DNA from 3 places in the Aliihoeflea sp. PC F10.4 genome. Region 2 is predicted to be linked to each of the others. Evidence: predicted binding sites of a transcription regulator. Region 2 holds the regulator's gene; each other region holds the start of a gene.
What was found. The regulator LexA, encoded in region 2, represses DNA repair genes until DNA is damaged. The targets are predictions, from matches to a motif close to TGTTCNNNNTGTGTTCNG.

Region 1: ACX82Z_RS22250 (ImuA family protein) is a predicted target of LexA. The motif match lies at 2,625-2,642, and genes of this name have one in related genera.
Region 3: ACX82Z_RS03920 (ImuA family protein) is a predicted target of LexA. The motif match lies at 1,565-1,582, and genes of this name have one in related genera.

Annotation. Positions count from the first base shown of each region.
Region 1 is NZ_JBTSWH010000002.1:67,248-71,430, forward strand. It holds gene ACX82Z_RS22240 (error-prone DNA polymerase) at 1-378, opposite strand, end outside; gene ACX82Z_RS22245 (Y-family DNA polymerase) at 375-1,898, opposite strand; gene ACX82Z_RS22250 (ImuA family protein) at 1,813-2,574, opposite strand; gene istA (IS21 family transposase) at 2,795-4,183, shown strand, end outside.
Region 2 is NZ_JBTSWH010000001.1:1,567,768-1,571,950, reverse strand. It holds gene ACX82Z_RS07840 (ComEC/Rec2 family competence protein) at 1-2,162, shown strand, start outside; gene lexA (transcriptional repressor LexA) at 2,266-2,970, opposite strand; gene ACX82Z_RS07830 (DUF423 domain-containing protein) at 3,075-3,434, shown strand; gene recG (ATP-dependent DNA helicase RecG) at 3,412-4,183, opposite strand, start outside.
Region 3 is NZ_JBTSWH010000001.1:798,939-803,121, reverse strand. It holds gene ACX82Z_RS03925 (Y-family DNA polymerase) at 1-877, opposite strand, end outside; gene ACX82Z_RS03920 (ImuA family protein) at 768-1,559, opposite strand; gene ligM (vanillate/3-O-methylgallate O-demethylase) at 1,708-3,120, opposite strand; gene ACX82Z_RS03910 (GntR family transcriptional regulator) at 3,185-3,919, opposite strand; gene purU (formyltetrahydrofolate deformylase) at 3,949-4,183, opposite strand, start outside.

The sequences.
Region 1 (4,183 bases), on a different contig from region 2:
CACCAGCACTGCAATCAGTCCTTCGCCGTAGGCAACGACATCGGACCATTCCAAATGGCATTTCGCCTTGCCCGCCCTGCCCTTTCCAAGGGACAGCAGCCGACAGAGGCGCGCATAGGCTGAGCGGTCCGTCGGATAGACGAGCACCGACATGCCGTCAGCAAGATCAAGTCGGCATCCGACGACGAGACGGAGTCCGGTGGCCTTGGCAGCCTCATGCGCGCGCACGACGCCGGCGAGGCTGTTTCGATCAACGACGGCAAGTGCCTCGACGCCCATCGTGGCGGCCGTCGCGAACAGTTCCTCGCAACTGCTCGCACCGCGCAGGAACGAAAAATGGCTCGTCACCTGAAGCTCGGCGTAGCGCGGCCCGCTCATCCGAAGATCCCGTGCAGGAACCAGCGCTGGCTGCCGCTCTCCGGACGCTCGCCATCGCCGGACCGGAACAGCCAGTAGCGCTCGCCGGTGTCATCCTCGACCCGGAAATAATCCCGCACCGTCGCGGTTTCCGCGTCGCGCTTCCACCATTCTCCCCGAATGCGTTCCGGTCCGTCGGCGCGGCGAACCCGCCGGCGAACGCCGCGCCATGTAAACCACACCGGCGGATTGTCGGGCAGAAGCGCCATGGTCTCGATCGGTTCCGGCCGGGACAGCAGGCGCGGCGGCCGCGGCCAGTCACCGTCCCAGGTCGCGCCCGTTTCAGGGGCGAGTGGCGGGACACAGGCGACGGAGCGCTCGGGGACATCGCTTTGGACGGGCGTGAAACGGCAAAGGCGATTTTCTCCGACACGGTTCGCAAGGACATCGATCAGGTCCGAAATATCCGCCTGCGGTTCCTCGACCAGCGAGGATATGGTCTGCCGATCCCGCAATGGCTCGACGAGGATCGCTGCCAGTTCCATCGTCTCAATTCCGAATCCCGGATCGATGGTGTCGATCTTCTCGCAAAGCAGCCGCGTCAGACGTTTTGCGTCTCGAACCGGCTGCGCTGTGCCGACACGGATGGCTTGCCTCGTGTTGTCGACGAGATGGAACAGCAGATCGAGCCGGCGCGCGCCAAGGCCTTTGGTTTCCAGGATCTGACACAAAGCCTCGACAAGCCTGGCGGTATAGCGGGCAATCGTCTCTGCCGCCCCGATCGGCTCAGCGAAGACGCGCCGGACCTCGACGATTTCGGCTTCGCGGAACGGCTCGATCGGCTCGCCGACATTGCCAAGCGCCTGATCAAGGCGGCGGCCGATTTCAGGACCGAAGCGCAGCGCCAGCGGCGCGCGCGGTTGATCCAGGAGATCGCCGATACGATCGAAGCCGAGCGTGCGCAGGCCTGTGACAATATCGGGTTGCAGCCGCAGCGCCGCGATCGGCAGACGCCGCAGAAGAGGCGCAGTTTCGCCCCGAGGAATGACCAGGGTGGAGCGTGCGGCAAAGCGCGCGCCGGCATGCGCCGCGCCCCATGTGTCGGCGATCGCGGCGCGCGCCTCGACACCGGATGCAGCAAAGCGCTGGACGATCGTGCTCAGCATGACGTCCTCGCCGCCATGGAGATGATCGGCGCCCGTGGTGTCGATCACCAGACCATCCGGCGGATCGGCCATGACGACGGGCGAGATGCGTTGCAGGGCCCAGAGCGCCAGCTTCTCCAGTCCTTCCGCATCCGCGCGTGGATCGGCATCGATGACGACCAGCCCCGGCGCGAGTGCCTGTGCCTTCGCCACCGGCATGCCGGTGCGAAGCCCAAGTGCTTCGGCGTTCGCGTCAAGGGCGGTGACGACGCGCCGATTGCCAACCCGGCTTATAAGGACGAGCGCTGCCTCACGCGGAGGCGATGCGTCGCCCGATTTCCTTCGAAGACGGTCCACCGGCCATCGCGGAAGGAAGAGCGATACGACCCTTGCCATCGCAAGCTTCCACTTCAATGTCTGCGCTGTCGCCGGCGCGACAGCGGATGAGTTCAAGGAGCCAGCGCGCCCGGCCCATGCCCGGGACGGGGAGCTGGGCAGAGGGGAGAACCGACACCCGCCAGCGCGTGACGCTTGCGGTCGGCTGCCCGAAATCGCCGGCCTCGGTCTGGCGGCGCCAGCGCCGCACAGCGATGCCGATTGTGCCGGAGGCTTCAGCGGCGAGCTGGAGCCGCCGCGAAGCCGTCATCGAAAGTCGGGCAGTCTCGGCGACGACAGCACCGAGACCGCCATGGCGAAGCCCTTCCTCAAAGCAGGCGAGCAACGCCTTTTCATCGCCTGCCTCGACATGGATCAGCCGGTCTGGGTGAAGTCCGGCCTGCGCGATCGCCGGCATAAAGAGATCACGCCGCGTCACCACCCAGAGAACCTTGCCCTTGGTGCGCGCCGCGATGCCGGCCGTGAATAGCGCAGCGGCAGCGCCATCCACCGCGCCGTTACCGCCCCCCCCCACCTCATGCAGGCACCCCAGCGCCAACCCGCCTCCCGGAAGCCTCCGATCGAGTTCCGCTACGCCGAACGGCAGCACCTTGCGGGCACGGCCTGTCCCGCCTTCGAGGCGCGCGATGCGCTCTCGAAGTTCGGTGATGACGGGACTGGCGACGGAATCCGACATATCGAAAAAGGCTGCTCCTTGAGGCTTTGCAAAGGGTCTCTCCGCTGGTATGTTCTTTATTTGTTCTCTATTGCCTAATGAGTCAATCGGACTCGCAAAAGAGTCTTTGTTGATTTCCGCCGAGAACTGACCCGGGATTGAGGGATTTTTCCATCGAGAAGTGACCCATGTTTGAACCCACCCCTGCTTGATGAGCGCAGGGGACATTGGAGTGATAGACATGGCGTTACTGAGCGTTATCCGGCGCTGGCATCTGCGGGATGGACTTTCGATCCGGGAGATTGCGCGGCGCACGGGGTTATCGCGGAACACGATCCGCAAATACCTGCGATCGGGCGAGGTCGAGCCGCGCTTTCGGGTGCCGGAGCGGCCGAGCAAGCTTGATGCCTATGCCGAGCGGCTGTCGGCCTGGCTGAGGACAGAAGCGAACAGGCCGCGCAAGCAGAAGCGCACGATCAAGCAGTTGCACGCCGACCTGATGAGCCTCGGCTATGAGGGCTCTTACGGCCGTGTCGCCGCCTTTGCGCGTGACTGGAAAGAAGAGCGTCAGCGTCAGATGCAAACGAGCGGGCGCGGCACCTTCGTGCCGTTGGCGTTCGAACCCGGTGAGGCGTTCCAGTTCGACTGGTCGGAAGACTGGGCGGTTCTCGGCGGCGAGCGCACCAAGCTGCAGGTGGCCCACTTCAAGCTCAGCTACAGCCGTGCCTTCATCGTGCGGGCCTATCCGCTGCAAACGCACGAGATGCTGTTCGATGCTCACAACCACGCCTTCCGGGTTCTGGGCGGCGTTCCCCGGCGCGGGATCTATGACAACATGCGCACGGCGGTCGACAGGATCGGCCGCGGCAAGGAACGACAGGTCAATGCCCGCTTCTCGGCCATGGCCAGCCACTATCTGTTCGAGGCCGAGTTCTGCAATCCGGCTTCGGGCTGGGAGAAGGGACAGGTCGAGAAGAACGTCCAGGACGCCCGCCACCGGCTATGGCAGCCGATGCCGCGCTTTCAATCGCTGGAGGCGCTGAACGACTGGCTGGAGCGGCGATGCCGGGAGCTGTGGCAACAGATCCCCCATGGCCTCAGACCCGGAACGGTCGAGGACATCCGGGCCGAGGAGGCTCAGTTCCTGATGCCGATGCCTCGGCTCTTCGACGGCTTCGTCGAATACACCAAGCGGGCCTCTCCGACCTGCCTGGTCCATCTGGAGCGCAACCGCTACAGCGTGCCGGCATCCTTCGCCAACCGCCCTGTCAGCCTCCGGGTCTATCCGGAACGGATCGTGGTTGCCGCCGAAGGGCAGCTCATCTGCGAGCACCGCCGCATCATCGAGCGGTCGCACGACCGTCTTGGCCAGACCGTCTACGATTGGCGGCACTATCTGGCGGTCATCCAGCGCAAGCCGGGAGCCTTGCGCAACGGCGCGCCCTTCACCGAACTGCCCGAAGCCTTCAAGCAGGTGCAGCAGCACCTGCTCAGGAAGCCCGGCGGCGACCGGGAGATGGTCGAGATCCTGTCGCTTGTCCTGCAACATGACGAGCAGGTCGTGCTGACGGCAGTGGAGATGGCCCTGCAGGCTGGCGTGCCGACCAAGGTCCATATCCTCAATCTCCTG
Region 2 (4,183 bases):
GAATGGCGTTCCTGTTCGTGCCGGTGTTGCTCGCATTGGGAACGCTCATCTATTTCAACCTGCCTTGGGAGCCCGGTTTCGTCAGTCTCTTGGTACCGGTTCTGATCAGCCTCGCCCTCCTGCCGGCAACCGTTGCCGGAGGGGTGACGCGCGCCGCCATCGCCGCGATTCTCCTGACGTTTGCGGGAATGATGGCGGCGAAGGTCGAGACGAGGCTAGCCGATACAAAAGTTCTAGGATCGGAGATCACGATCCAGCTCACTGGACGCGTCGTGCGCATAGAGCATCAGGAAAGCGGCCGCGTGCGGCTTACACTCGATGTCGTCTCGACCGGCCGTCCAGAACTGCGCTATGCGCCCGACCGGGTCCGCGTCACGGCGCGTTCGATTCCCGATGGCCTCGTGCCCGGCGCAGGCGTTGTCGGCATCGCCCGCCTGATGCCGCCGTCGGGGCCGGTGCGCCCGCAAAGCTACGATTTCGCCTTCAAGCGCTATTTCGACGGCATTGGCGGTAGCGGCTTTTTCATGAGAGGACCGGACGCAACGGAACTCGCGACGGCATCGACGCGCAAGGAGCGCCTTGGCACATGGATCGAAAGTCGGCGCGGCGATGTGGCCGAGCGGATCGTCGCGCGTATCGGCGGCATGGAAGGCGGCATTGCAGCCGCGTTGATCACAGGGATACGAACAGGCATTCCCGAAGCTGCCAATGAAGCGATGCGGATTACCGGACTCTACCATGTCATATCGATCTCGGGGCTGCACATGGCGCTCGTCGGCGGCACGATCATGGTCTCCATCCGCACGGCGGCTGCGTTTTTTCCCGGTCTTGCCACGCGGCATCCGGTGAAAAAATACGCCGCCGGCACCGCCCTGTTCGGCACAGGATTTTACCTCATCGTGTCGGGCGGGGACATCGCCGCACAGCGCGCGTTCCTGATGCTTGCCGTCATGCTGATCGCGGTTTTGTTCGATCGCGCGGCGCTGACGATGCGCAATCTGGCGATATCGGCACTGATCATCATCCTCGTCTCACCGCATGAGGTGATCGGCCCGAGCTTCCAGATGTCGTTTGCCGCGACCGCCGCGCTGATTGCCGCATATGGCGCTTGGAGCGCACGCAAGCGCGATCGTCTTGAAGATCGCGGCCCACCGCCGAAGGCGGGTCTGCTCCGCTCCGGTTTGTCCAACGCAACGGCACTTGCGATGACATCGATCATAGCAGGGGTGGCAACGGCGTTGTTCACCGCCTGGCACTTCCAGCAGATCTCTCCATTGGGCGTCATCGCAAATCTCACAGCGATGCCGCTCGTTTCCATCATCATCATGCCCATGGCGGTGCTCGCGACAGTCTTGATGCCGGTTGGTCTCGATGGCCTGCCGCTCGACCTGATGGGGATGGGCATATGGGGAATGACGACGATCGCGTTCTGGTTGGCCGAGAGATCGGCGTTCGATGCGACCGGTGCCATACCGCTTTCCGCGGTGCTGGTTCTGACTTGCGCACTCGTCATTTTGACCATGACGGGAGGTGTCCTGCGCTGGGCGGCGGTACCGCTGATCGCTGCTGGCATTGCGCTGCTCGCAACACGCCAATTGCCGGACGTGTTGATTTCAGAAGACGCGCGGCTGGTTGCAGTTAGCACGACAAGCGGCGGCATCGCGGTCAATCGCCAGCGTCCGAACCGCTTCACGATCCAGAACTGGCTACGAGCCTTCGACGTGCAGAATTTCGAACGGCCATTAGGGCCGGAACAGGTCGTGCCTGGGCAGACTGACGGCGTCTTCGTCTGCCATGAAGGGCTTTGCACCGCGACGAGTGCGAAAGGAAACGTCATTGCTTATGCCGAAACAGCAGAAATCGCTGAACAGGTTTGCGGCGAGGCAGGGCTGATCGTCATTGCGGACGCGACCGCCGAAAACCCATGTCGCGCCCCTTCGGTGAAGGTAATAACCGCGCGCGATCTGGCAAGAGGCGGCAGTGCGCAGATCACATGGCGGAGCGAGGGAGCGGCACAACCTCACATACGATATGCGATCACCGAGCCATATCGACCCTGGCACGATCATCGCCGCTTCTCACGCGCCGCGCGCGGAATGGGACCTTACGTCCGTCCCGAACGACCGGCACCAGCCGAGCCATCGCAAGCCGAAAACGACTGATCATTGATGCGTTGGCATATAACCACCCATCGAACCGAACACCGGCTTCCTTCTCGATAACCTCGCTCGCCCTGTGTCAACCCAGGTCGTATCAGCTTCCAGTTCAGTATTTCCGGATCAGCCCGACCAGCTTGCCCTGCACCTTCACACGGTCCGAGCCGTAGATCTTGGTCTCATAGGCCGGATTGGCGGCCTCGAGTGCAATCGACGCGCCTTTGCGGCGAAAGCGTTTGAGCGTCGCTTCCTGATCGTCGACGAGTGCGACCACGATTTCGCCTGGCGTCGCGGATTGGCCCGAGCGGATGATAACTGTGTCACCATCAAGGATACCGGCCTCGACCATTGAATCGCCGTGAACTTCCAGCGCGTAATGCTCGCCACCCGTCAGCATGTCTGGCGGGACGGTAACGGCGCGTGTTGCGTGCTGGATGGCGTCGATCGGCACACCTGCCGCGATCCGCCCCATGACTGGAACCTCGATGGGACCGCGGGTCGCGGGCTGTAGCGGCTGTCGTTCCGGCTTCGCCGCAGGCTTATCCGAGAGGCTGCCCTGAATGACGCTCGGTTGAAAGCGTTTCGGAGGCTGAGAAATCGACTCCGGCAGCTTGATAACTTCCAGGGCGCGCGCCCGGTTTGGCATGCGGCGCAAGAAGCCTCGCTCCTCAAGAGCGGTGATCAGCCGGTGAATGCCGGATTTTGAAGCCAACCCCAGCGCTTCCTTCATTTCGTCGAAGGAGGGCGGCACACCGCTCTCCTTGAGGCGCTGATGGATGAAGAGAAGGAGTTCGTGTTGCTTGCGCGTCAGCATGGCTGGCCTTAAAAGGAATCGTTAAAACAAAACCAGAACAAACCTACCTGTTCCAGTTGTGTTCTGCAAGAGTCACGACGAAATTGCATGAATCAGGGGCTGAAATGATTGAACCGGGGCGGATTCTCTTCGCAATAGGGGCGCTGTTCGGTGCAAGCGGCGTGGCCTTATCGGCGGTTGCAGCGCATCGCACAGGTGGCGATCTCGGCACGGCCGCGTCGTTCCTGCTTATCCATGCACCGGCCCTGCTGGTGGTATCGGCGGGGTGGTTCGGTCGATGGCAGATCGCGGGCGGCTGGACGATCGTTGCCGGCATTCTCTTATTTTGCGGCGATCTTGTCGCGCGCTCGTTCCTCGAAACGCGGCTTTTCCCGATGGCCGCTCCGGCAGGTGGCCTACTCCTGATCGCGGGCTGGCTGCTCGTGGCGCTTTCGGCATTCCTCAACCGGCGCGAATCAACCTGATCGCGTCGTCGCGGCCAAACAGATAGAGAAGCGTGCGGATTGCCTTGCCACGCGGACCGGTAAGGTCAGGGTCGCGGTCGAGCAAAAGGCGTGCGTCGTCGCGTGCGATGGCGAGAAGATCGGCGTGGTGTTCGAGCCGTGCAAGCTGGAAACCCGGCGTGCCGGACTGGCGCGTGCCGAGCAATTCGCCTTCGCCGCGCAGTTTCAAATCCTCTTCGGCGATGCGGAACCCGTCTTCGGTGTCGCGCATGACCGAAAGGCGCTGCTTCGCGATCTCGCCGAGCGGAGATTGATAGAGAAGCACGCAACTCGAAGCCGCATCGCCGCGCCCGACCCGTCCGCGCAACTGGTGCAGTTGCGCAAGGCCGAACCTTTCGGCGTGTTCGATGACGATAATGGTGGCGTCCGGCACGTCGACGCCGACCTCGATGACAGTCGTTCCAACGAGAATACGGGTGCGTCCGGCTTTAAAATCGGCCATCGCCTCGTCTTTCGCCGCGCCCGACATGCGGCCGTGAACCAGCCCGACATCGGAGCCGAAAATCTCGGCCAGCGCTTTATGCCGGTCGGCGGCGGACATCACGTCCATGCCTTCGGCTTCCTCCACGAGTGGGCAGATCCAGTAGATTTTCTGGCCTTCGCTCACTGCACGTCGAATGCGTTCGATCAGGTCCGACAGGCGTTCGAGAGGTAGCGTGACGGTCTGGATCGGCTGACGCCCGGCAGGCTTTTCGTCGAGGCGCGAGACA
Region 3 (4,183 bases), 770 kb from region 2:
TCGCCTCGAACGCCCGCCCGCCCTGCCCTTCGCGCTCCAGAACCAGACAGAGGCCGCGTGCAAGAAAATCGAAAGCGGCGGCGATGTCCTCCTCCAATCCGATCGGATCGGCAAACCGCTGTTCGGATATGAAGAGCGGCAGCGGCCGACGCGGTTGAAGCGGCGGATCGAACTCGCCGATCACGCCCTGCAAACGCCGGACGAATTCGGCACCGAACCGGGCCGCAAGCGGCTTGATCGGGCGGGCGGCGACATCTTCGACCGTCATCAAACCGGCGCGGCGCAGGGCGACAATCGTCTCTTCCTCCATTTCGAGCGCCGCGACGGGCAACGCCGACACGCGCTCCCTTTCCTTACCGGTGTCGACGATGCCGCCACCGTCGAAACGGGCGATCGCGCGCGCGCAAAGCGACGTACCGGCGATCGCGGTGCGCACTGTCAGGCCCATTTTCCCAAGCCGCCGCTCGATATCCTTGCAAAGCCGCGCCTCGCTGCCGAAAAGATGCACCGAGCCCGCGATTTCGAGGATCAGCGTGTCGGACGTCTCTTCAGCGATGACGGGCGTATAGCGATCGCACCAATCGGCGACATGATGCAAAAGCCTCAGATCGGCGTCCGGCTCATGCTCGTGAACCTCCATGACGGGCACACGCGCCCGCGCATCAGCAAGACCGAGCCCCGGCCGAAGTCCGAGCGCAAGCGCTTTCGGGTCGGCTGCGACGAGGCGCATGGCGTTTGCCTGAAGTGCAGCCACCACCATCGGCCGTTCATCCCGCCTGCCGCCAGCGCGTTTCGCCAGCCGCTTGATCCGTTCGGTCGAAAGGAAGGGAAGCCACAGCGCGAGATAGCGCCTGTTCCTCGAAATGCTGTTCTTCACGGTTCCACTCCATCTTCCAGCTAAGACCGCACGCGCCTGCGCGCTGCCTCAAGAGAGTGACATTGAAAGCAGGGTGCCCGGGTGCGTCCGCTTCAAGCGGCCGCGAGGTAAGAGAGGCCACCTGCCAGCGCGTCGCCGCAGCGCTCGGCTCGACATTTTGGCAAAATCGCAGGAGAAAAACGGGCACCCCGCTTTCCTCCGAGCCGAGTGCAAGACGGCGCGTAGCCGTCAGGTCGAGGGCTTTCGGGTTGCCCCAGATTTCGATGACGACGCAGGCGAGCGCCTCGCACCGAACGCCTTCGATCCCGGCCCGCAAAACCGCTGCCGCATCCTTCAGGCGAACCTGAACCATCGATCCCGGATCGAGCCCCATCTCCAGAAGACCGTGCGGATAAAGCTTGCCTGCCTCGGCATCGCCGATCGTCTGGCGCACCCACAGCATCGGGCGGGACGGTCCGCCTGCCCTTAAGGCAAGCCCCGTGACGAAGCCGATCGCCGCCGCCGCATCTGCACTGCCGCCGCCGATCACTTCATGCAATGCCGCGCGCGACAAGCCGCCGCCGATCACCTCGTCGATGCTTTGCAAACCAAGCGTAAACCGGCTTTCCGGCCCGAGCAGGCCAGCCGGCTCCAAAGCGGAAAGACGTTCGCGCAGCGCGTGGATCTCGCGTTGCCTGTTCATATCATTGTTCCTGTTTTGTTCTATTAAGGACTCAACCTCGGACAGGAGTCAACGCGCCTCGAAAAAACGTGATCTTCCGAACGGGAAACCATTCCACAAAGCAAAACGGCACCCGAAGGTGCCGTCTCGTTTTCTGCATGAAAAAGCCTCAGCCCTTTTTGGTGCGCCAGCTATCGGCGTAGTTCTCGCGCGCTTCGCTGGAATAGGGCGTCGGCGAAACGCGCACACGGATTTCGGCCTGCTTGTGCCGTTCCGTCGATGTCTTGCCCGAGCCGCCATCCGGCTCGCCCCAGATCATCGTCAGAACATCGCCTTCCTGCACATCCGCATCGACGATGCCGAGCGAAAGCATGCAGCGTTCATTGTAGCTGTAGCCGTTGAACATCGACATGCCGACCTGTTTGCCGTCCCGCAAAACCATGTCTGCCGAAGTCGAGGCATAGTTCGGTTGCGGGAAGTCGATCCACTTGTAATGGTCCTCTCCCGGACGGAAAGCCGACGCGATGACCTCCACGACATCCTCCGCGTTCCACTCGAAGGTCACCTTCTTGCGGTTCGTCTGGCCCTTCATCTTCTCAAGCGCCTGCTTTCCGATGAAGTCATCCTTCTTCCAGCCGATATAGAAGTCGTAGCCGAGTTCGAACGGCGTGACGTAATAGTCCTCGATATTGTCGGAGACGAAGCTGCCGCCGATTGCGCCGGTCGCCTCATAGGAGTCCGCACCCAGCCAGTCGCGATAGGCTGCAAGCATGCCGTCACCCGTGTAGATGCCCGGCAGCGGTGACGGAATCCAGCCCGATTCCAGCGTGTTGGTGGAATAGGCGCGCGATCCGCACCGAACCAGATCGACGCCCGCATCCTTCGCCGCCTGAAGAATGGCGGCAAGGATATAGCTCTTGTCTTCGTAGGGACCCCAGATTTCCAGACCCGGCGCGCCCGACATGCCGTGGCGCAACGCCTGCACTTTCTTCGAGCCGACATTGATCTGGTCGACATGGAAGAACTTGATGTCGGGGATCGGCCCGCCATTCATCTTCTCGAAGATCTTCGGCGCTTCCGGTCCCTGAATCTGGTAGCGGTAATGCGTGCGCAGGACGCGCTCGCCTTCGGGCCGCGACGGCGAGCGGGGATCGTGCTTGATGCGCACGTTCCACTTGCCATAGGCCGCGCAGAACATCAGCCAGTTCGAGGTCGGCGCGCGCCCGACGAGGATGAACTTGTCCTCACGCTCGCGGAAAATGATGTGATCGCCGATCACATGGCCGTTCGGCGTGACAGGAACGAAGTGCTTGGCGCGGTTCAGATCGAAATTCGAAAACGAATTGACGCCGTGATAGGCGAGAAACTTCTCCGCCTCGGGACCTTCGACGATCAGCTCGTCCATGTGGTGCGACTGATCGAAAAGCACCGCGCCTTCGCGCCAGGCTCTCTGCTCGTCGCGCCAGTTGGCGAACTCCGGTGCGACGACCGGGTATACATACATGCCGATCCGCGAGTTCCGCAGGAGTTCGACGGTGTTAGGATTTTGCTCGAGAACGCTGCTCAGGCTTGATAGTGCCATTTCAAGGACCTCCCTTTCGAATGGAGGCCATGTATACATAAAGCTTGGCTTTTGGCCAGAGCTTTCAGGCACGGATGAGCGCCATCCCGCGAATCTGCGCCATCAGGTCGGGGTCTTCGGCAACGATGTATTCAAGATTGCGGCGCGCGATCCGCGCATGCTCGCGTGCAATGGCCTCCGCACGCGCGCTTTCGCGTGCCTCGATGGCATCCACGAGCGCCCGATGCTGCTCCTGCGCAAAACGAAGGGACCGGCGAAACTTGCCGATCTCGGTCTTGTCCGGAAGGAAGGCCGATGGTGAGGCGAAAGGCAGTGAGGAGGCACGCTCGACCTCGCGGCGGATGGTGTCGCTGCCGGCAAGCCGCGCCAGATCGTTGTGGAAACGTTCGTTGAGATCGGCATAACGGTCGAAATCGACATCGTCGGCACGTTCGCCGAAACAGCCGTCGATCTCGTCCAGCGTATCCTTGATCTGACACAGCACGGAAGGATCGGCACCACGCTCGGCGGCGAGCCGCGCGGCCGTGCCTTCGAGCACGCCGCGGATTTCGATCGCGTCGATAACGTCGTCATAGCTGAAGGAGCGGACCACGAACCCGCCATTGGGAACGCGCTCCAAAAGCCCTTCCTCGGCCAGCCGCGACATCGCCTCGCGAACCGGCGTACGGGAAATGTCGAGCGCCTCGGCAAGCTGCACCTCAAAGAGACGCGTACCGCCGGGATATTCGCCACCCAGAATCTTCTCACGAAGCTGGATGACGGCGCGGCGACCGTGCGTTGCTCCTTCGCTTTCCTTCATCGCCAGTTCTCCCCTCGCCCCTAAGTTCGCTATTTACCGAACACGACGGTTTTCTGCCCGTTGATCAGCACCCGGTCTTCAAGGTGCAATGCGACGGCACGCGAGAGCACGCGGCGTTCGATGTCGCGCCCCTTTCGCACCAGATCGTCCGGCCGGTCCGCATGAGTAACATGCTCGACGTCCTGACTGATGATCGGCCCTTCGTCGAGATCGTCGGTGACGTAATGCGCGGTCGCGCCGATCATCTTCACACCGCGCTCATGC